Regions from separate parts of the Methylobacterium synurae genome, predicted to be linked through region 3. Evidence: predicted binding sites of a transcription regulator. Region 3 holds the regulator's gene; each other region holds the start of a gene.
What was found. Region 3 encodes PhoB, which activates phosphate uptake and scavenging genes when phosphate is short. Its sites were predicted from a motif close to TGTCATNNANCTGTCAT; they were not measured.

Region 1: a site for PhoB is predicted at 4,178-4,194, ahead of HBB12_RS24370 (PhoX family protein). Genes of this name have one in related genera too.
Region 2: a site for PhoB is predicted at 2,037-2,053, ahead of HBB12_RS17690 (esterase-like activity of phytase family protein). Genes of this name have one in related genera too.

What each region holds. Positions count from the first base shown of each region.
Region 1 is NZ_JAAQRC020000001.1:5,317,935-5,325,375, forward strand. It holds gene HBB12_RS24360 (TetR/AcrR family transcriptional regulator) at 72-734, opposite strand; gene HBB12_RS24365 (MFS transporter) at 820-2,013, shown strand; gene HBB12_RS24370 (PhoX family protein) at 2,124-4,124, opposite strand; gene HBB12_RS24375 (hypothetical protein) at 4,316-4,639, opposite strand; gene HBB12_RS24380 (pyridoxal phosphate-dependent decarboxylase family protein) at 5,017-6,432, shown strand; gene HBB12_RS24385 (hypothetical protein) at 6,522-7,441, opposite strand, start outside.
Region 2 is NZ_JAAQRC020000001.1:3,827,982-3,835,422, reverse strand. It holds gene HBB12_RS17705 (sensor histidine kinase) at 1-1,049, opposite strand, end outside; gene HBB12_RS17700 (Rdx family protein) at 1,140-1,445, opposite strand; gene crcB (fluoride efflux transporter CrcB) at 1,516-1,887, opposite strand; gene HBB12_RS17690 (esterase-like activity of phytase family protein) at 2,098-4,590, shown strand; one part of gene HBB12_RS17685 (IS630 family transposase) at 4,700-5,295, opposite strand; one part of gene HBB12_RS17685 (IS630 family transposase) at 5,295-5,781, opposite strand; gene HBB12_RS17680 (P1 family peptidase) at 6,312-7,307, opposite strand; gene HBB12_RS17675 (cytochrome c-type biogenesis protein) at 7,304-7,441, opposite strand, start outside.
Region 3 is NZ_JAAQRC020000001.1:6,217,339-6,224,779, reverse strand. It holds gene pstS (phosphate ABC transporter substrate-binding protein PstS) at 1-205, shown strand, start outside; gene pstC (phosphate ABC transporter permease subunit PstC) at 375-1,349, shown strand; gene pstA (phosphate ABC transporter permease PstA) at 1,376-2,302, shown strand; gene pstB (phosphate ABC transporter ATP-binding protein PstB) at 2,330-3,142, shown strand; gene phoU (phosphate signaling complex protein PhoU) at 3,225-3,944, shown strand; gene phoB (phosphate regulon transcriptional regulator PhoB) at 4,011-4,712, shown strand; gene HBB12_RS28485 (acyl-CoA synthetase) at 5,293-6,924, opposite strand; gene HBB12_RS28480 (propionyl-CoA synthetase) at 7,082-7,441, shown strand, end outside.

The DNA of each region.
Region 1 (7,441 bases), 900 kb from region 3:
GGGTTCGCAGCGAGCCCGCAGGGCGGGGGTGAGGGGGAAGTGCCGAATGTGGCTCCTCCGGAAACACCCCCTCACCCTCGCTCCGGCTGCGCCTGCGCTTGCTGCTGACCCGACGAGGGGTCAGCAGCCCTCTCCCCGCCCGCGGGGAGAGGAGAAATACGCGCCATATCCGTCCAGGCACCGGCGGAAAACGCATTCTCCACCAACGCCCCGACCCGATCCGCCACCAGCGCCTCGTCGAACAGGATGCGGAAGAGAATCGGCGCGATGACACGGTCCAGCACCCTGTCGAGATCCGGAAACGCCTCGCCCCGCGCCGCCGCGCGCTCGGCGATGACGGCGATCTGCTGCCGGGCATAGCCGCAGCAGCGCCGGGGGCCGGCCTCGCCATCGGCGGCGAGCACGTCGCGGATCATCTCGCGGCCGAGCTGCGAGGCCATCTCCTCGGCATATTGCTCGGCCCAGGCCAGGAGGTCGCCGCGGCCGCTGCCGGTCTCGACCGGCACCATGTCCGGCCGCAGCCGCTCGACCGCCACGTCGGCGAGCAGGTCGTTCAACTCGCCCCAGCGCCGGTAGATCGTCGAGGGCGTGACGCCGGCCTCCGCGGCGACCAGCGGGATCGTCACCGCGGCGCGGTCCATCCGGGCAAGGAGATCCCGCGTGGCACGATGGACCGAGGCTTGGACCCGTGCGCTGCGCCCGCCCGGGCGCGGCCCTCCCTCCCGCTCCGCCATCCCACCCTCCAAACGCAAAGAATTTGCTTTTAGCCCGCCGGAGCGCTAACTCTTAACGCAACGGATTTGCTTTAGGGGCATGACGATGCGCGAAGGTCAAGGATCCCGGCGGGTCGACCCGCTCACGGTCCACGCCATGACGCTGGGCGCGTTCTTCGCCGCCGCGGCGGCCCCGACGCCGCTCTACCGGATCTACCAGGAGACCCTGGCGCTCTCGCCGGTCTTCGTCACCCTGGTCTTCGCGGTCTACGCGGTCGCCCTGCTGAAGGCGCTTCTCGTCGCCGGCTCGCTCTCCGACCATCTCGGGCGCCGCCCGGTGATTGCCGGGGCGCTCTGGCTCGAGGCGGCAGCGATGGGCCTGTTCCTGCTGGTCGGGAACGGGGCCGGCTGGCTCGTCGTCGCCCGGATCACCCAGGGGCTCGCCACCGGCATCGCCGCCGCGTCGTTGGGCGCCGCCCTCGTCGATGTGGATCGCACCCGCGGGCCGATCGTCAACGCCGTGGCGCCGCTCGCCGGCATGGCTGTGGGCGCGATCGGCACCAGCGCGCTGATCCAGTATGCGCCGCTGCCGCTGCACCTCGTCTACGGCCTCCTGCTCTGCATCTTCGCCGGGCTGGCGCTGGCGGTGTGGTCTATCCCTGAGAGCGCCGCGACGCGGCCCGGCGCCCTCGCCTCGCTCAAGCCCCGCATGGCCGTCCCGTCCCGGATCCGGCGGCCCCTGGCGCTGGTGACGCCGATCAACCTTGCCAACTGGACGCTCGGCGGCTTCTACCTCTCGCTGGTGCCCTCGGTGGTCGCGGCGGCCACCGGCAGCGGCGCGCCGCTCACCGGCGGTTCGGTCGTCACCGCCCTGATGGTGGCCGGCGCGGTCTCGGTGCTCCTGCGCCGCACGGCGGCGCCGCAGGCCAACCTGACCTTCGGGGTGCTCACCACGGCTCTCGGCGTCGTCGGAGTCGTCGCCGGCATCCATGCGGCGAGCGTGCCGGTGCTGATCCTCGCGACCCTCGTCACCGGAAGCGGCTTCGGCGCCAGCTTCCTCGGCTGCCTCGGCACGATCATGCCGCTCGCCGAGCCCGACGAGCGCGCCGGGCTGCTCGCCGCCTTCTACGTCCAGAGCTACCTCGCTTTCAGCCTGCCGGCGGTCGGCGCCGGATTCCTCGCCCGCACCCTCGGCTTTGCCGCCACCGCCGACCTCTACGCGGCGGCGGTCCTGGTGGTGAGCCTGGGCGGGCTCGCGGTGATGCGGGCCCGGTCGGGGCGGGGCCTGGTGGTGGCATAGGCATCGTTCGCCGAAGTGGTCACCGGTTCGGCAACAAAAATGATGCCAAAGCCAGAAGCTCAGCAGAGCTGCGCCATGCAGTTCTGCCGAGCCGCCGAGGGGGAGGGGGTTTAAGTCCCCACGCGTCCCCCACCCCTTTTCGTGATCGCCACCACGGCCGGGCGCGGCGGCAGGGCGGGGTCGAAATCGGGCCAGCGGGTCGCCGGGTTCTCGAAGGTGGCTGGCTGCGCGGTCGGGTCCTCCTCGTCGGCCTCGCCGGGATGCTGCACGGCGACGAAGAAGGTGGTGTCGTCGGGGGCGAAGTAGGGGCCGCACATCTCGGCCCCCAGCGGCACCTGGAAGAAGTGCTTGGCGGTGCCGCGGCGGGCCCCGTCCGTCTCCATCGCCCAGATGCCGTCGGCGCGCCCGGTCTTCGACGGCGAGTTGCCGTCCGTGGCGACCCAGAGGCGGCCCTCTCCGTCGACGGCGCAATTGTCCGGCATGCCGAACCAGCCGTCCTTCGTCGTCGCCGACGAGAAGGTGGCGCCGATTGCCGCGACCGACGGGTCGCCGCAGCGCACCAGCACCTCCCAGGCGAAGTCCTTCGCCCCGAAGTCGCCGCCCGCGGGCGACAGCTCGACAATGTGGCCGAAGCGGTTGTCCGGCCGCGGATTGGCCGCGTCGACCTGGTCGGCCTTGCGGCGGGTGTTGTTGGTCAACATCACATAGACCTTGCCGGTCTTGACGTTGGCCTCGACGTCCTCCGGCCGGTCCATCTTGGTGGCGCCGAGCAGATCGGCGGCCCGGCGGGTCTCGATCAGCACGTCGGCCTGGTCGCGAAACCCGTTCTCCGGCGTCAGCGGGCCCTCGCCGAACACGATCGGCAGCCAGGTGCCGCGCCCGTCCGCGTCGAAGCGGGCGACCGACAGCGTGCCGTGATCGAGAATGTCGCGGTTGGCCGCCTTGTCGGCCGTGTTCACCGCGTCCGTCGTGACGAAGCGGTAGACGTAGTCGAAGCGCTCGTCGTCGCCCTGGAACACGACGTAGCGGCCGTCCCTGGCCAAGGCCCCGGCGGCGCCCTCGTGCTTGAAGCGGCCCATGGCGGTGCGCTTCACCGGCACGCTCGTCGGATCGAACGGATCGATCTCGACCACCCAGCCGAAGCGGTTCGGCTCGTTGGGCTCCTTGCCCAGGTCGAACCGGTCGTGGAAGCGGGCCCAGCCGTAGAGGTTGCCCGGCATCCCGAGGCGCTTGTGGTTCCTGGCCTCGATCTTGGCTTCCGCCGAGCCCTCCGGCAGGCGGCCCTGGAAGTAGTAGTTGATGTTCTCCTCGCAGGTCAGCCACGTGCCCCAGGGCGTGACGCCGCCGGCACAGTTGTTGAGCATGCCCAAGACCGTCTTCCCCTCCGGGTCGGCGCCGGTGCGCAGGCGGGCCGAGCCGGCGGCTGGGCCGGCGAGCCGCATCGGGGTCATGGCGGTGATGCGGCGGGCGTAGCGGGAGTTCGGCACCACGCGCCAGCGCCCGTCCTCGCGCTTGACCTCGATCACCGAGCCGCCATGGGCCGCCATCTCGATGTCGACGAGGTCGCGGTTCATGCCGGCGAACGCCGCCTTGCCGTCCTGCCGGCCGAGGCCGGGGAACATCAGCTCCTCGTTGGTGTATTCGTGGTTGACGACGAGGAGGCCGTGGCCGGCGGGATCGCCCGCGCCCGGCAGCGGGAAGAACCCCAGGAAGTCGTTGTTGTAGCCGAATTGCATGCCTTGCGCGGCGGCCGACTGCCTGTGCGGGTCGAAGGCCGGCGCGCCGGGCAGGACCGGATCGCCCCAGCGGATCAGCACCTCGGCGTCGTGGCCGTCCGCCACGTGGTGGCGCTCGTCGGCGCCGGCCGGCAATTCGCGGAACGGGAAGGTCTCGGAGGCTGCCGCCGCGACCGCCCGGGGTGCCAGGGTCGCGGAGATCGCCGAGACGGCGAGACTCGCGGCCAAACCTCCCGTCACCCCCCCGCGAAGAATCTCGCGCCGGTCGAAGCGCCGGGCCACGATCGCGCCGAGGGTCGGGTTGGCGCTCGGGTTCGAGCCGGCATCCTCGGATGCCTCGGCCTGCTGCGATCGGTTCAGCGACGGCTGTGTCATCGGGCATCCTCGGCGCACATCACGAATCAAACCGGACGCTTACCTTAGGGACCATGGCGCCCGGATGACAGTTTTCGGCGGGGCGCCCGCCGTCGGGCTGCCAAGTCCTGCGACAGAGCAAGTCCTGCGACAGAGCAAGTCCTGCGACAGAGCAAGTCCTGCGACAGAATCGGTGCTCCCGGGCGCGAGCCTCACGGCAGCAGATGCGCGTCCAGCCAGGGAGCTGGGGCCGGGTGCGGCAGACGGCGGGCGATCCAGTCGATCACCGCGTCGGGCGTGTCGAAGAGCGGCGCGCGGGCCAGCGCCTCGCCGGGGCCGTAGGTCTCCGCCACGCGCCACTTGTGGCGCTGCTCCGGCGCGGCGGCGGTGCCGGGCTGCAGGCGGATCAGCAGCGAGACCAACTGATCGCCGAGATAGATCAGGCAGCCATCCTGATCGAGCCCGTCGCTCTGCACGCGGAGATGGCGCTTCGTCAGCGTGCCGGCCGGTCTCGTCTGGGTGCCTCGCCCGAACATCGTGCTCCTCTAAATCTTCCCGCTGTGAGCTGACATGACGGCTTGGGAGATATCGACGCGAATGCCGGCAATTCCCTATACCGAAGAATTGTTCCGCGCGATTCACCATGATCCTGCATTCAAAAGATGTGCCGCACCTCGCGCAACCTAAAATTGGTTAAACAACCGTAAATAGTATGGTCTCGATTGATCGTGACATGCTTCGACCGTGCCCTCAAGTGTCCCAGAGGCTGGGATCGATTGTCGGATCCGGTGTCCACCGCCCCATGGCCCAGTCCGCGATGGCCGGCCTGGACGGGAAGGCGCTCCGGCCGAAAGCTGCTAGACAGCCGGCCGGGCACCGGAAGACCGGGCCGGCGGGAGGGAGTGCCGACGCCATGGACGACGAGACGTTTCGAGCCTGGGCGCGCCGGGCCGCCGACTGGTCGGTGGATTACCTGTCAGGCGTCGGCGAGCGGCCGGTGCGGGCGCAGGTGGCGCCGGGCGAGATCTTTCGCCAGCTGCCCGAGGCCCCGCCTAAGGCGGGCGAGCCGATGGAGGCGATCTTTTCCGACCTCGACCGGGTGGTGATGCCGGGCATGACCCATTGGCAGCATCCGCGCTTCTTCGCCTATTTCCCGGCCAATGCCAGCCCGCCCTCCCTGGTGGCGGAGTTCGTCACCGCGGCGCTCGCCGCGCAATGCATGCTCTGGCAGACCTCGCCGGCGGCGACCGAGCTCGAGACCCGGGTGATGGACTGGCTGCGCCAGATGATCGGGCTGCCCCAGGACTTTTCCGGCGTGATCCAGGATTCGGCCTCGGGCGCGACGCTCGCCGCCCTCCTCACCGCCCGGGAGCGGGCGCTGGACTTCACCGGCAACGCGAACGGCCTCGCCGGCGGGCCGGTGTTGCGGGTCTACGCCTCCGAGCAGGTGCATTCCTCGGTCGACAAGGCGGTGCGCATCGCCGGCATCGGCGACGCCAACCTGGTGCGGATCCCGGTCTCGGGGGCCCTCCACGGCATGGACCCGGACGCCCTCGACGCGGCGATCCGAGCCGACCGCGAGGCGGGGCTGAGGCCTGCCGCCATCGTCGCGTGTCTCGGCGGCACCGGCATCGGCGCCTGCGATCCGATCGAGGCGGTCGCCGCGGTGGCGCGCCGGCATGGGGTGTTTCTCCACGTCGATGCCGCCTGGGCCGGCAGCGCGATGATCTGCCCCGAATTCCGCGACCTGATGCGCGGCGCGGAGCTTGCCGACAGTCTGGTGTTCAACCCGCACAAGTGGCTGTTCACCCATTTCGACTGCTCGGCCCATTTCGTGCGCGACCCGAAGGCGCTCACCGACACGCTGGGCCTTCGCCCCTCCTATCTGCGCACGCTCGGCCGCGACGGCGTCGTCGATTACAACGAGTGGTCGATTCCCCTCGGGCGCCGCTTCCGGGCGCTGAAGCTGTGGTTCGTGATCCGCTCCTACGGCGTCGAGGCGTTGCAGGACATGATCCGCGCCCATGTCGCCTGGGCGCGGGAGCTGGCGGAGATCATCGACGCCGATCCCGACTTCGAGCTGACCTCGGCCCCGGTCCTGTCGCTGTTCAGCTTCCGCTACGCGCCCGCCGGTGTCCTCGACCTCGACGCGCTGAACGCCCGCCTTCTGGAGCGCATCAACGACGACGGCCGCACCTATCTGACCCAGACCCGCCACGCGAACCGCTTCGTCATCCGCTTCCAGGTCGGCCAGACCACGACGACGCGGGCGGACGTGATGATGGCGTGGGACGCGGTGCGGGAGATCGCGCGCAGCGGATGCACGTAAGCCTTCCAACTTATAACAATTACGTCGGTTCAAAATAAATTTCATATTTTTGACTTATTGTTTTTGATTAAATTCATATGCAACAAAATTCAAACGCTGGTTCGGTCATCCAGGCGATATAATTTACATTTGTTTAAAGGCATTCGCTGCATGTGGACGACGCGATCAGGAACAGTTGCAAGCAGTGGGCACTCCGATTTCAATATGCTGTGTAATGTTGCAGCCGTAGCGAAAGGTTTTCCGCCTGCACTAATTATAATCGAGTGAATATTGGTCCGGTTTATACGCGAAATAGCTAGATCAATCAGCTTAATCGTTTCATTTAAATTCCATCTTTTTGTTTTTAATATGCCATCTGGGTCAATATCTAAATTTCTACACAAGCTCTGTAGAGACGCAAAGCTTTTACTATCTCTCACGGCCTCGTCTTCGATAATTAAATCGATCCGGGCTGGCTCAAGTTCTCTAATTTTAGCTATTGTTCGCTGAAAATCTAGACCGCATAAAAGTATAATATGTCTTGGTAAATTTGGTTTATACTTTCCTTCGGAATATGGAACGGCCGAAAAGCAAAAATCGATATCATTAATATCATGATGTAAGGGCCCTGCAGCATAGACATCATGAAGCCAAAGACCATTATATTGGTAATCAGCTTGCTGATATAAGATATCAATACCAGAGACAGCCCTTGTGCGAACCAACATTCCAACTATTGATGAGAGGGCTATTTTACTTATTGCCGTCGCGTCGATTAAAACTCTTCTTCTTTTTCCAGAAAAATTACGAAGATTTTTGTCGAAAAAATGCCGCATCTGCTGGAATTCTTTGGCAAAAATCATTGTATTTTCTGAATCGGACCAGCGGAAATATTCTTGATTAATTCGATCTGAGTAGACGACCAAGCCATTTTGATTTATATTGTAGCCTAGATTAACGCCACATTTGTAAAAATTTAACTGATTGATCCATTCTAACGTATATTCAGAATGAATATATCTAGGTGACA
Region 2 (7,441 bases), 2.4 Mb from region 3:
TCGGCCAGCACGTCGGCGAGCTGGCGGATCTCGCGGATCGGCGTCGAGACCCGCGGCACCGGCTGGCCGACGGCGAGCGCGCCGCCGGCTTGTGCGAGCTGGCGCAGCGGCTCGGCGACCCGCGCCCACAGCTTCACCGCCAGGACGGAGGACACCGCCAGCGCCAGGAGCCCGAACCCCCCGAAGGCCAGGACCCAGTGGCGCAGCGGCGCCTCGACCTGCTGCTTGGGGATGCTGGCGCCGACGGTCCAGCCCGCCGCCTTCGCGGTGGTCTCGACGTAGAGGACCGGCCGCTTGCGGCGGTCGACCCCCTCCCAGATGTCGGGGGCGCCGGTCGGGGAGCCGCGCAAGGAGGTCTGCATCGGCTGGCCGGCGAGGCTGTCCTGATCCTCCGAGCGGGCGAGCAGCAGGCCCTTGCGGTCGATGATCGCGGTGGTCCAGCCCGGCGCGAGATCCTGGACCAGGATCTGGTGCAGCCGCGCCACCGGCACCGTGAGGCTGAGCACGTAGGCCGGTGCGCCCCCGACCATTACCGGCACCGCCACGTCGTAGGTCGGCGCCCGCCCGGGCGCGCCCGCCCGGACGTCGCCGACCACCGGGCGCTTCGTCGCCAGCACGGCGGCATCCTCGGGATGCGGGTCCTGCGGCAGCGGCGCGCCGTGGGGCAGGGCGGTGTTGACGAGCTGGGTGCCGTCCGGCCGGCGCAGCGAGAGGCGGAAGCCCGTCGCCTCCGTCACCGCCTGGGCCTGGGTCTCGAAGCCGGCGAGTCCGTGATGGCCGAATCCCTCCTGCCGCAGCCGCGGCGAGGCCGCGAGGGTCTGGAGCACGGAGACGAGCCCGGCCATGTCCCGGTCGACGCTGAGCGCGATGCCGCGCACGCTCTCGCGGGCATCCTGCTGGAAGCGCACCCGCTCCAGGGAGGCGTAGCGACCGAGCAGCACGGCGGTGAACAGCAGGCCGGGCCCGATCATCGCGATCGCCAGGGCGACGAGGTAGACCTGCGTCGACAGCCCGTCCCGCCGCAGGGCGTTCAGCCGGCGGCGGATCATGGCGTGGTCCTCATGACGACCGTCCCTGGACCCTGTCTTGCCTTGTGCCCTGTCCTGGCGGCGCGCCGGCGGCGCGGCTCGGTCAAGGCGTCAGGCCCTGTCGATGTGGCCGAGGTCGCGGCCCGGCTCGATCCGGTCGCGCACCCGCTGCTTGAGGGTCTTGATGTCGGGAAATCCCCCGTCGCGCTTGCGCTCCCAGATCAGGGCGTCGCCGCAGGTGATCGCGAAGGCGCCGCCGGTCCCGGGGATCAGCGCCACCTCGCCGATCGCGTCGCGGAAGGTCGAGAGCAGCTCCTGCGCCATCCAGCCGGCCCGCAGCAGCCAGTTGCATTGGGTGCAGTAGGTGATGGCGATGCGGGGCTTCTCGGCCTCTGGACGGGGGGCGGTGTCGCTCATCGTGAGGGAGACTCCGCCTCCGATCCCCCCGCTTGTCAACCCGCGCGGATTGGTCGCCGCGGCTCCCGCCTCACGCGAGCTGGCGCAGCACCAGGAGGCTCACGCCGACGCCGACGATGCCGGCCGCCACCGACCCTCCCACATAGGCGAGCGCCGCCGCGTGCGCGCCGCGCTCCCAGAGCAGGAAGGCCTCGAGCGAGAAGGTCGAGAAGGTGGTGAAGCCGCCGAGGATCCCGGTGGTGAGGAAGAGCCGCAGGGCCTGCGGTCCTCCGCCCCGGGCGGCGAACCAGCCGGTGAGCACGCCCATCATGATCGAGCCGAGGATGTTGATCACCATCGTGCCGAACGGGAAGCTGCTGCCCGCCCGCGCGGCCCAGAGATTGACGCCGTGGCGCAGGGCCCCGCCGAGGCCGGCGCCGAGAAAGACCACCAGGTAGCTCACCGCCGTCAAGTCTCCTGCCAAGTCTTCTGCGACGTCTCCGTCGATCCCGCGAGGCTTCTGCCACGGTCCGCCGATCGGGGCGAGGCCGCCGGCGCAACCGTGGCCTGCGCGCCGCACCGGGTTCCATTCGGTGCGAACGGGCAACACTCCGTCACGTGCCTGTCACCGAACCGCCCCATCCCTGCCGCAAAGTCAGCCTGGGGGCGAATCGTGACCATTCTTTCCATCCGCGCCGCGCTCACGGCGGGCGGCCTGATCGCCGGCGCGGGGCTCGCGCAGGCCCAGTCGGTCCAGGTGCGGGTGCCGAACCTCCAGCCCGTCGACGGGCCGGTCTCGACCGATGTCGGCGGCACCACAATCGTCAACCAGGGCCTCCAGGGCGTGGCCCGGCTGCCGGCCACCACCCGGGACTTCCTCGGCGATTCCCTCGGCTCGTTCTCCTCGCTCGCCGTCGACCTCTCGACCTGGCGGCGCAACGGCGACACCTATACGGGCACGCTCTACACGCTGCCCGACCGCGGCTACAACAACCCCGACGGCGGGCTGTTCAGCGACTATGCCGGCCGGCTCAACCGCTTCAACTTGAGCTTCACGCCCTATGCCGGCACCGCGGCACTGCCGCAGGCCACCACGTCGCAGCGCCAGATCACCCTGACGCCGGATGGCGGCATCGTGCTCACCGATGCCAGGGGCCAGCGTTTCAGCGGTCTCGATCCCGCTTCCGGCACGACCACGCAACTCGGCGCCGTGCTGCCCTCCGCCGCCACCGGCCCGAGCGCCGGGCGCATCAGCCTCGACGCCGAGGGCCTGGCGCGCCGCCTCGACGGCTCGTTCTACGTCAGCGACGAGTACGGCCCGAACATCTACTATTTCAGCCGCGAGGGCCGCCTCCAGGGCCTGATCGGCATCCCGGCGGCGCTCCAGCCGGTGACGAACGGCCAGCTCAACTTCAATTCGCTCAATCCGCCCGATACCGGCCGGCGCAACAACCAGGGCCTCGAGGCGCTGGCGCTGACGCCGGACGGGCGCGGCCTCGTCGCCATCCTGCAGAGCGCGACGCTGCAGGATTCGGGGCCTAACCAGCAGCAGCGGACCAATACCCGCATCCTCTACTACGACGTCTCCGGCACCCCGACCCCCGGGGCGCCGAGCCGCGAATACGTGCTGCAGCTGCCGGCCTACCAGCAGAACGGCAATGGCGGCGCCCCGAACCGCACCGCGGCCCAGAGCGAGATGCTGGCGCTCAACGACACCCAGTTCCTGGTGCTGTCGCGCGATTCGAACGGGCTCGGCACCGGCAACACCACGCCGATCGTCTACAAGAGCGTGCTCTTCGTCGACACCGCGGGCGCGACCAACATCGCCGGCACCGCCTATGACGGCACGACGCCGATCGCCCCGAACGGCACCTTGCGGGCCGGGCTGACCCCGGTGCAGAGCCGGGAGGTCGTCGACCTGCTCAACCCGGTGCAGCTCAACCGCTTCGGGATGAACCTGAATACCAACCCGGCGAGCCAGACCACCCTGCCGGAGAAGATCGAGGCGATGGGCCTCGTGCCGGTCTTGAGCGAGCGGGCGCCCAACGACTATTTCCTGCTCGTCGGCAACGACAACGACTTCCTGACCCGCCAGGGCGTCATCAACGGCCAGCCCTACGATGCCGGCATCAACAACGACAACATCCTGCTCGCCTACCGGCTGACCCTGCCGACCTACGTCGATCCGCTCTCGCTCGCCGTGATGAAGGCGACGGCGCCGACGGTGCTCCAGGGCCTCGGGGCCGGCGCGATCGGCGTCGCGGCCTCGGCGACGCGGGGCGTGCAGGACCACCTCTCGGCGCTCCGCCGCAGCGCCGGACTTCCCGGCCAGGGCGCCTGGGGCACCTCCGGCCCGGCGCTCTGGGTCGGGGGCGACTTCGTCTTCGCCGACCAGCCGCGCAACGGCGGCCTGTCCCTCGACCGCACCATCGCGCAAGGCTCGGCGGGCTTCGACCTGCCGCTCACCGGCCCGTGGCGGGCCGGCCTCGCGGTCGGCGGCGGCTCGCTGTCGCGGCCGCAAGGGTTCCGCCAGGACCAGAGCGCCTTCACGGTCGCGGCCTATGGCGGCTATTACGGCCCGACCTTCTATGCGCAGGGCATCGTCGGCGGCGCCCCGATCATCGACCTCTCGGGCATCCGCCGCCCGGCCGCGTACGGGCTGACGGCCGACTCCAAGACCTCCGCCACCGCGCTGTCGCTCGACGGCGAGGCCGGCCTGATCCTCGACCGCGACGCTTTCCGGCTGATGCCCTTCGCGGGCCTGAGCCACCTCTCGGCCCGGGTCGGCGGCTTCACCGAGACGGGGGCGGCGGGCAACAACGTCGCCTATGGCGGCCTCACGGTGCTCCAGACCACCGCCCGCTTCGGCGCGGAACTCGCCTATACGGGCTTCGGCGGCATCGTCCCCTCGGTGCGGGTGGCCTACAATCTCGGCCTCGGGCCGCAGCAGAAAGCCGGCCTGTTCCGCCTCGCCAGCGTCCAGAACCCGATGGCCGTCGCGACCGCGGCGATCCCGTTCCTGACATCCGACTACGTCACCGCCGGGGTCGGCCTCCAGGGCAGCCTGACCGAGAACCTCGGCTGGCGGGTGGATTACCAGGCGGCGATCGGCACCCGGGCCGGGGTGGCGCATGGGGTGACGGCGGGGCTGCGGTATCAGTTCTGAGGGGTGGGGACCTCAGAGCCTGTTTGAGCGGATTTGACAGCCAAAATCTGACGGTGAGCATGAGATGTCCTACCCATCCACCTCATCCTGAGGTGTCATACCAACGGCCCTAAACTTTGACCTTCGCCCAGTCGCGCGCTGTGATTGAGGTCACGAGGTCCGGGTTGTTGGCGAAGAAGTTCCAGGCGTCGCAGCAAGCCTCGACGATCTGCCTGTAGTCACGGAACACCCGATTGGCGAGCTTGTTCTGGCGCACGTATTGCCAGACCAGTTCCATCGGGTTCAGCTCCGGCGAGGACGCCGGCAGATGCAACAGCGTGATGTTGTCCGGCACCGCCAGGCCACGCGGTCGGCGTGTCTTGGCGGTGCCGTGATAGCCGGCCCCGTCCAGCACCAGGATCGCGTGTGCGCCCTCGGCCACCTGCTTGCTGATCTCGGCCAAGTGCAGCGACATCATCGCGGTGTTGACCGTCGGCAGCACCAAGGCCGCGCTGGTCGCGCGCGCCGGGCAGGCCGCGCCGAACACGTACGCCCACTTGTAGCGTTGGTCGCGGGGCGCCCGCGGGCGCGTGCCCTTGCGCGCCCAGACCCGCGTCAGCGTGCCCTGCTGGCCGACGCGCGCCTCGTCCTGAAACCAGATCTCGAGCGGCTTGGCGCGGACGGGTTCGGGCAGGACCTCTGCCACGCGCGCGGCGAAGTTTTTTTAAATGCTTCCTGGATCTCCTCGTCGGCCTTGGGATGCTGCGGGCGCACCGAAAGCCGCACGAAGCCAAGCTCCGCCAGGTGCTTGCCAACGGTGCGCTCGTGCATCTCGACCCCGAACAGATCCTTGATCCGCGCCTGAAGGTCGACCCGGCGCCAGCGCACCACGCCATCGGTGTCGACGTCCGGCCCCGCCTCGACCAGCGCGGCCAACTGCTGCTTCTGGTCGGTCGTCAGCTTGGCGGCCCGGCCTGGCGCCTTGCGGTCGCTCAGACCTTCAAGCCCCTCGGCGTTGTAGCGGTGGACCCAATCGCGCAGGGTCTGGCGGTCCATGCCGCAGGAGCGGGCCGCCGTGGTGCGATCGGCACCCTCCAGCACCAGCGCGAGCGCCAGCATGCGACGCGCCGCCGGAATGCTCGGCGCCTTGGACGATGCTGCGCGCAACGCCTCAGCGCTCAGATCCGTGCGGGTGATGGCGATCCCGGTCATGGCACGCTCTCCTGATCCGTGAACCGAATCAGAACTGGAACCCGCGCGCAACACGCCGAGTCAGCCTCACCGGCCGTTGGTATCAGTCGATCGAAGATCGACTGACCTCGAAGGAGGGCTCCAGGGATCGCGGAGGCTTCTGGAGCCCTCCTTCGAGGCTCCTTTCAGTCGCACCTCAGGATGAGGTGCTGGGTAGGATATCCCCCCAATAATCTCATGTATTTTTCAGAAATTACTGCTCAAACAGACTCTGAAAGAATACTTGAGTTGCAAGAACAGCATCGCAAGGTAATTTTCCATCCTATCCGCGACCTCATCCTGAGGTGCGACCGCAGGGAGCCTCGAAGGAGGGCTCCCTGCGGTCGCACCTCAGGATGAGGTTGTGGATGGGATTGGAGTATGTCGATCAGTCAAACAGGCTCCCACTCTCTCGATAATATTCATGCTAATATCAAAGGTCGTCTTCAACGACCGTTGGAATCACGCGCGAAGAAGCGGCGATGCACACTGACTGTATCGCAAAGCCGCGCCTATCCTCCGAACCGATCCCGCCACGCGGCTTGCGCCCCCGCCACCGGCAAGGCGCTCGCGTGGTACACCCCCAACGCCACCGCCCGCGCCAGCACCCGCGCCGCGGCATCGCCCAGCCGCGCCAGATCCCCGACCGGATCGGCGAGCGGCACGGCGCCCGTGGCGGCGGCAAAGACCAGGTCGCCGTCCAGCGGCGTGTGAGCGGGCACGATCGCCCGGGCGAGCCCGTCCTGCGCCGTCACGGCGAGGCGGCGCGCCTCGGCCTTGGTCAGGCGGGCATCGGTCGCCACCACCGCGATCGTCGTGTTGGCGCCGGGCATCGGCTTCATCGGCCAGGCGAAGGCGTCGGCCGGGATGGTCGGCGCGGGGCCCAATCCCCCGAACTCGTCGCCCTCCTCGAACGGGCCGGCCCAGAAATGCGGCCCGTCCCCGACCGTGACCCGCCCGAGCGCGTTCACCGCCACGAGCGCCGCGACGCGGGCGCCCGTACCCTCGACCATGGCCGAGGCGCTGCCCAAGCCCCCCTTGAGGTTGGCGGTGCGCGCCCCGAGCCCGGCCCCGACCGAGCCCATCGCCACCGGACCGGCGCTGGCCGCGGCCGCCGCCGCGAAGCCGAGGTCGCGATAGGGCGGGTAGCGGCCCCACGCCTTGTCGCCGCCGTTGAGGAGGTCGAACAGGATCGCCGCCGGCACGATCGGCACCCGCGCCGGGCCGACCGCGAAGCCGCGGCCGGTCTCGGCGAGCCAAGCGGTGACGCCGGCGGCCGCGTCCAACCCGAAGACCGAACCGCCGGACAGGACGAGCGCATCGACCCCCGGCACCGTGCGCTCGGGATCGAGGAGGTCGGTCTCCCGCGTGCCGGGCCCGCCGCCGCGGATGTCGACCGCCGCCACCGTGGGTGTGTCGAAGACGATCGCGGTGACGCCGGACAGCGCTCGCGCATCCTCGGCGTGACCGACGCGGAGGCCGGCGATGTCGGTGAGGCTGCCGCTCACCGCGGCTCGGCCCGGCGCATCAGGTCGGCGACCGCCGCTTCCTCCGCGGCCGAGAGGGCCTTGGGCGCCGTGGCCTTGCGGCGCCGGCCGGCGGCCCAGAGGGCGAGCCCGCCGAGGCCGATCACCAGCACCGG
Region 3 (7,441 bases):
CGCGACCTTCATCCTGGTCCACAAGAACCCGGCCGACGCCGCCCGCACCGCCGAGGTGCTGAAGTTCTTCCGCTGGGCCTACAAGAACGGCGGCCCGATGGCGACCGCTCTCGACTACGTGCCGCTGCCCGCCAAGGTCGTCACCCAGGTCGAGGACGAGTGGAAGTCGATCACCAAGGACGGCAAGCCCGTCCTGAGCAACTGATAGAACGAATCTCGGGAGGGCGGGGTGGTCCCGCCCTCCTTCCGCCGGTCCGCATGCGGGCCTGCGCGGCGCTTGAGGAAAGCCGAGATCCCGCCCCCCGCCGGATCGCGTCCGACTCGCCTCGATCCGCCGAGCGCGCTAGAGGCCGCTCACTCCAAGGGAAACCCGGATGGTCGCGTTGTCTGAGAACGTCGCATTGGCGGCAAGTCCCCAAGTCGCCCGCCGCGCCCCGAGCCCCGTGGGCGACCGCATCTTCCGCGGCGCCGCCCTCGCCTCGGCGCTGCTGGTGCTCCTGGTGCTCGCCGGCATCCTGGCCTCGATCGCCTATGGCGGCTGGCCGGCCTTCCGGGAGTTCGGCCCCGGCTTCCTGACCTCGAGCGCCTGGAACGTCGGGCGCGAGGAATACGGCGCCCTCGTCGCCATCATCGGCACCCTGGTCTCGGCGCTGCTCGCCCTCCTCATTGGCGTGCCGATCTCGCTCGGCATCGCGATCTACCTGACGCAGCTCTGCCCCGGCTGGGCGCGCCGCCCGGTCGCGATGACGATCGAGCTGCTCGCCGCCGTGCCGAGCATCATCTACGGCATGTGGGGCCTGTTCATCTTCGCGCCGCTCTTCGCGCGCTTCGTGCAGATCCCGGTCTCGAACGTGGTCGAGGGCATGCCGATCGTCGGCACCCTGTTCTACGCCCAGGTGCCGTCGGGCGTCGGCGTGCTCACCGCCGGCATCATCCTGGCGATCATGATCGTGCCCTTCGTCGCCTCGATCACCCGCGACATGCTCGACCAGATCCCGACCGTCCTGCGCGAGAGCGCCTACGGCATCGGCTGCACCACCTGGGAGGTCGTGCGCCACGTCCTGATCCCGCAGGCCTCGGTCTCGATCATCGGCGCGATCATGCTCGGCCTCGGCCGCGCGCTCGGCGAGACGATGGCGGTCACCTTCGTGATCGGCAACGCCAACCGCCTCTCGGCCTCGATCTTCGATCCCGGCTCGACCATCGCCTCGCGCATCGCCAACGAGTTCAACGAGGCCGACGGCATGCAGCTCCACGCGCTGATGGCGCTCGGCTGCATCCTGTTCGTCGTCACCTTCATCGTGCTCATCATCGCCCGGCTGCTGGTGCGCCGCGCGAAGGTGGCCTGATCCCGCTCCCGCACGGACGTTTCCCGATGAACGCTTCCCCCGCCGCGGTCTCAGGCTCCGAAGGCCCGACCGCTCCCGCCCGCCTCCCGCCCGCCCCGCAGGCCTGGGGCCGGGTCCGCGCCGGCCGGCGCTCCGCCGACAAGCTCCTGATCGTCGGCTGCACCGCCGCGACCGCGCTCGGCGCCGTCGTGCTCGGCTCGATCCTGCTCATGCTCATCATCCAGGGCGTGCAGGGCTTCTCGCCGGCCCTGTTCACCCAGGTCACGCCGGGCCCCGGCTCCGAGGGCGGCGGCATCGCCAACGCGATCCTCGGCAGCCTGGTGATGACGGTGCTCGGCATCGTCGTGGCGACGCCGGTCGGCGTGCTCGCCGGCACCTACCTCGCCGAGTACGGCCGAGGCTCGCACCTCGCCAACCTGATCCGCTTCCTCAACGACATCCTGCTCTCGGCGCCGTCGATCCTGATCGGCCTCTTCGTCTACACCCTGATGGTGCGGCCGATGGGCGGCTATTCGGGCTGGGCCGGTGCCGTGGCGCTCGCCATCATCGCCACCCCGGTGATCGTGCGCACCACCGAGGACATGCTGCGCCTGGTGCCCGGCCCCCTGCGCGAGGCCGGCGTCGCCCTCGGCGCCCCGTACTCGATCGTGATCCGCTCCGTCACCTGGCGGGCGGCCCAGTCGGGCATCGTGACCGGCGTGCTCCTGGCGCTGGCCCGCATCGCCGGCGAGACCGCGCCCCTGCTCTTCACCGCGCTCAACAACAATTCCTGGTTCAGCCCCAACCTGATGGGCGGCGTCGCGAACCTGCCGGTGATGATCTACCAGTTCGCGCTCTCGCCCTACGAGAACTGGCGCCAGCTGGCCTGGGCCGGCGCGCTCCTCATCACCGTCACCATCCTGGGCCTGTCGATCGTGGCCCGCCTCGTCCTGAGCGGTCCCAAGGGCCGCTGATCCGACACCTTGCCCGGAGACACCCCGATGAGCGCCACCGCCACCGCCGTGCCGGTCGTGGGCCAGAGCACGGCCGACGAGTCCGCCGCGATCCGCCTCGCCGTCAAGGACCTCAACTTCTACTACGGCGACTTCAAGGGCCTGAAGAACATCAACCTCAACTTCCTCGACCGCCAGGTCACGGCCCTGATCGGGCCGTCCGGCTGCGGCAAGTCGACGTTGCTGCGCACCTTCAACCGGATCTACAGCCTCTATCCGGAGCAGCGCGCGGAAGGCGAGATCCTGCTCGACGGCCGCAACATCCTGGATTCCTCGATCGACCTCAACGAGCTGCGCGCCCGGGTCGGCATGGTGTTCCAGAAGCCGACCCCGTTCCCGATGTCGATCTACGACAACATCGCGTTCGGCATCCGGCTCTACGAGCGCCTCGGCAAGGCCGATCTCGACAACCGCGTCGAGGAGGCCCTGCGCAAGGGCGCCCTCTGGGACGAGGTCAAGGACAAGCTCAAGCAGTCCGGCATGGGCCTGTCCGGCGGCCAGCAGCAGCGCCTCTGCATCGCCCGCACGGTGGCGCAGCGCCCGGAGGTGATCCTGTTCGACGAGCCGACCTCGGCCCTCGACCCGATCTCGACCGGCCGCATCGAGGAACTGATCGAGCAGCTGCGGGGCGAGTTCACCATCGCCATCGTCACCCACAACATGCAGCAGGCGGCGCGCATCTCGCAGTTCACCGCCTTCATGTATCTCGGCGAGCTGATCGAGTTCGGGCCGACCAACCGGCTGTTCATGAACCCGTCGAAGCGCCAGACCCAGGACTACATCACCGGCCGGTTCGGCTGAGGCCTGACGCGATCATCCGCCGGCCCGGTCTGCCGGGCCGGCACAAGCCTACGCTCCACCTCCGCGCGAGGAGCCAGATCCCATGTCGAGCCACATCGTCACCTCCTACGATCAGGAGTTGCAGAACCTGCGGCGCAGCATCGCCGAGATGGGCGGCATCGCCGAAAAGATGGTGGCCGATTCCGGCCAAGCGCTCCTGCGCCGCGACGCCGCCCTCGCCCAGGCGGTGATCGCCACCGACCAGCGTCTCGACGGGCTGCAGCGCGAGATCGAGGAGAAGGCCATCCTCCTCATCGCCCGCCGTCAGCCGCTCGCGGTCGACCTGCGCGAGACGATCTCGGCGATCCGCGTCTCGGGCGACCTCGAACGCATCGGGGATCTGGCCAAGAACGTCGCCAAGCGCGTCGTCGCCATCGCCGACCAGGTCCAGCTGCAGAAGATCGTCGTCGGCGTGGAGCACATGAACGAGCTGGTCCAGGAGCAGCTCAAGGACGTGCTCGACGCCTACGCCACCCAGGACACCGTCGCGGCCCTCGACGTCTGGGCCCGGGACGGCGGCATCGACGCGCTCTACACCTCGCTGTTCCGCGAACTCCTGACCTACATGATGGAGGATCCGCGCAACATCACGTTCTGCACGCACCTGCTGTTCTGCGCCAAGAACGTCGAGCGCATCGGCGACCACACCACCAACATCGCCGAGACCATCCACTACCTCGCCACCGGCGAGACCCTGCCGACCGAGCGTCCGAAGAACGACCGTTCGAGCTTCGCCACCCTCGACACCCCGCCCGAGGCTTGAGGGCGACGCCCGTCCGGGCCTTGCGGCCCGGCGGGCCTTTACCCCCGCCCCGCCTGAGTGCCCCCGATGAGTACCCGCATCCTGATCGTCGAGGACGAGGAAGCCCTCACCCTCCTCCTGCGCTACAACCTCGAGGCCGAGGGCTTCGAGGTCGACGCCGTCGCCCGGGGCGACGAGGCGGATATCCGCCTGCGCGAGCAGGTGCCGGACCTCGTCCTCCTCGACTGGATGATGCCGGGCCTGTCCGGCATCGAACTGTGCCGGCGCATCCGCGCCCGCCGCGAGACCGAGCGGCTGCCGGTGATCATGCTGACGGCCCGCGGCGAGGAGGGCGACCGGGTGCGGGGCCTCGCCACCGGTGCCGACGACTACATCGTCAAGCCGTTCTCGGTGCCGGAACTGCTGGCGCGGGTGCGGGCGCTCCTGCGGCGGGCCAAGCCCGCCCACGTCGCCGACCTCCTGATCGCCGGCGACATCGAGCTCGACCGGGTCAGCCACCGCGTCCGCCGCGACGGTCGCGAGCTGCATCTCGGCCCGACCGAGTTCAAGCTGCTCGAATTCCTGATGCAGAGCCCCGGCCGGGTGTTCTCCCGCGAGCAGCTGCTCGACGGCGTATGGGGCCACGACGTCTACATCGACGAGCGCACCGTCGACGTGCATATCGGCCGCCTGCGCAAGGCGATCAACCGCGGCCGCGACAGCGACCCGATCCGCACCGTGCGGGGCTCGGGCTACTCGTTCGACGAGATGTTCGCGCCGGAGGCGTGATACGGTCTTCGTGTGAACTGTTCGCGGCAAGAAGAGCGCAAGTTCCCCCTCCCCCCTCTGCGGGCTAGCGGATTCACACTTCTCCTTCGTGAGCTAACCCTCTGTAAATATGCGCGCTTTCCCCTCCCCCTTGTGGGGAGGGGTTAGGGATGGGGGTGGTGCCGGAGTAGCCTCGCGCTCTACGCGGCACCACCCCCACCTCCAACTCCTCCCCACAACTTGCAGCGATTCCGGGCAAGCCCGGGATCGCCGGGGGGAGGAGAGGCGCGCGACCTTCACCGGAGAAGCTCTCGAACCGAGAAGTGTGAACACGCTAGCCTCTGCGGGGGAGGGTGGCCTGCGGAGCAGGCCGGGAGAGGGGCAGCGCGACGCTGATTCAGAGGGCGCCAGTCAGAACGGTTCCGCCTCATCCGGAAGCGTGGTTCCCCTCTCCCGCCCGGCGCCGCCGGGCACCCTCCCCCGCAGAGGGGGGAGGGTTCAAGACCAGCGATACTTTCTTTCCCCGGACAGCCCTGCATCCACGGCGAAGAGGGGGATCCCGCCCTTTATTGCGGCCGGAACAGTTCAGGTCGAACCCGTCTCACAACGCCTTCGCCATCTCCCGCAGCACGAATTTCTGCACCTTGCCGGTCGAGGTCTTCGGCAGTTCCGTGAAGACGACGTGCCTGGGCACCTTGAAGCCGGCCAGCGACTGGCGGCACCAGCCGATCAGCTCCTCGGCCGAGACCATCTCGGAGCCTTTCAGTTCGACGAAGGCGCACGGCGTCTCGCCCCATTTCTCGTCGGGCTTGGCGACCACGGCGGCGGCGGCCACCGCCGGGTGCTTGAACAGGGCCTCCTCGACCTCGATCGACGAGATGTTCTCGCCCCCTGAGATGATGATGTCCTTCGAGCGATCCTTGAGCTGGATGTAGCCGTCCGGGTGCTTCACCCCGAGATCGCCCGAATGGAACCAGCCGCCCGCGAAGGCGGCCTCGGTGGCTGTCGGGTTCTTGAGGTAGCCGCGCATCACCACGTTGCCGCGGAACATCACTTCGCCCAGCGTCTCGCCGTCGGCGGGCACCGGCTGCATCGTCTCGGGATCGAGCACGTCCAGCGCCTCGAGCGGCGGGTAGCGCACGCCCTGGCGCGCCTTGCGGGCGGCCTGCTCGTCCTTGCCCAAGGCGTTCCAGTCGGCGTGCCACTCGTTCACCACCGCCGGGCCGTAGGTCTCGGTCAGCCCGTAGACGTGGGTGACGTCGAATCCCGCCTCCGCCATCCCGGCGAGCACGGCCTCGGGCGGGGGCGCCGCCGCAGTGAGGAACGAGACGCGGTGCGACAGGTCCCGGCGTTCGGCCTCGGGCGCGTTGATGAGGAGAGACATCACGATCGGCGCGCCGCACAGATGGGTCACGCCGTGATCCGCGATGGCGTCGTACATGGCTTTGGCCCGCACCTGCCGCAGGCAGACATGGGTGCCGGCCACCACCGACAGGGTCCAGGGAAAGCACCAGCCGTTGCAGTGGAACATCGGCAGGGTCCACAGATAGACCGGGTGCCGGCCGAGATTGCCCGCCACCACGTTGCCGACCGCGAGCAGCGACGCGCCGCGATGGTGGTAGACCACGCCCTTCGGGTCGCCGGTGGTGCCCGACGTGTAGTTGAGGGTGATCGCGTCCCACTCGTCGCCCGGCATCGCCCAGGCGTAACCGGGATCGCCCTGACCCAGAAAGTCCTCGTACTCGATCGTGCCGAGGCGCTCGCCCGGACCGTCGTATTCGGGATCGTCGTAGTCGATGACGAGCGGCTTCACCCCGGCCTGGGTCAGAGCCGGGCCCATGATGCGGGCGAATTCCCGGTCGGTGATCACCACCTTGGCCTCGCCGTGGTCGAGGCAGAAGGCGATGATCGCGGCGTCGAGCCGGGTGTTGAGGGTGTTGAGCACCGCGCCGGCCATCGGCACCCCGTAATGGCACTCGATCATCGCCGGGGTGTTGGCGAGCATCACCGCCACCGTGTCGCCCCGCCCGATGCCGCGGGCCTTCAACGCCGAGGCGAGGCGCCGGGAACGGGCGTAGAGGTCGCGGTAGCTGCGCCGCAAATTTCCGTGGATCACGGCCGTATGGTCGGGAAACACCGTGGCCGCCCTCTCCAGGAAGGTGAGAGGCGTGAGCGGCTGGTGGTTGGCCGGGTTCCGGTCGAGGCCGTGGTCGTAGATCGTCGCGCCGGTCATGGGTCGTCCTGCTCCCTGTCGCGCCAGAGTACCCGCCGGGGCGGAGCGATCAATCCGCCCGGCATCCTTACGAAAGTTCGACTTCCGGCCGGACCGGGGCCTATTCTATCTGAACAGGCAGGCCGCCCCGCAGATGGACGGCACCGGAGGAGACGCCATGGCGAGCCCGAGCCGCTACCCGGAGACCTACGCCGCCTGGCAGCGCGACCCGGAGGCCTTCTGGTCACAGGCCGCCGAGGCGATCGACTGGGCGAGACCCGCCACCCGCGTCTTCGATCCCGAGGCGGGCGCCTACGGCCGCTGGTTCGTCGGTGCCGAGGTCAATGCCTGCCACAACGCCGTCGACCGCCACGTCGCGGCCGGGCGGGGCGACCAGGCGGCGATCCTGTACGAGTCCCCCGTCACCGGCACCAAGCGCCGGATCAGCTACGCCGAGCTGCTGAGCGAGGTCGCGGCGCTCGCCGCCGTGCTCCAGGAACTCGGCGTCGGACGCGGCGACCGGGTGGTGCTCTACATG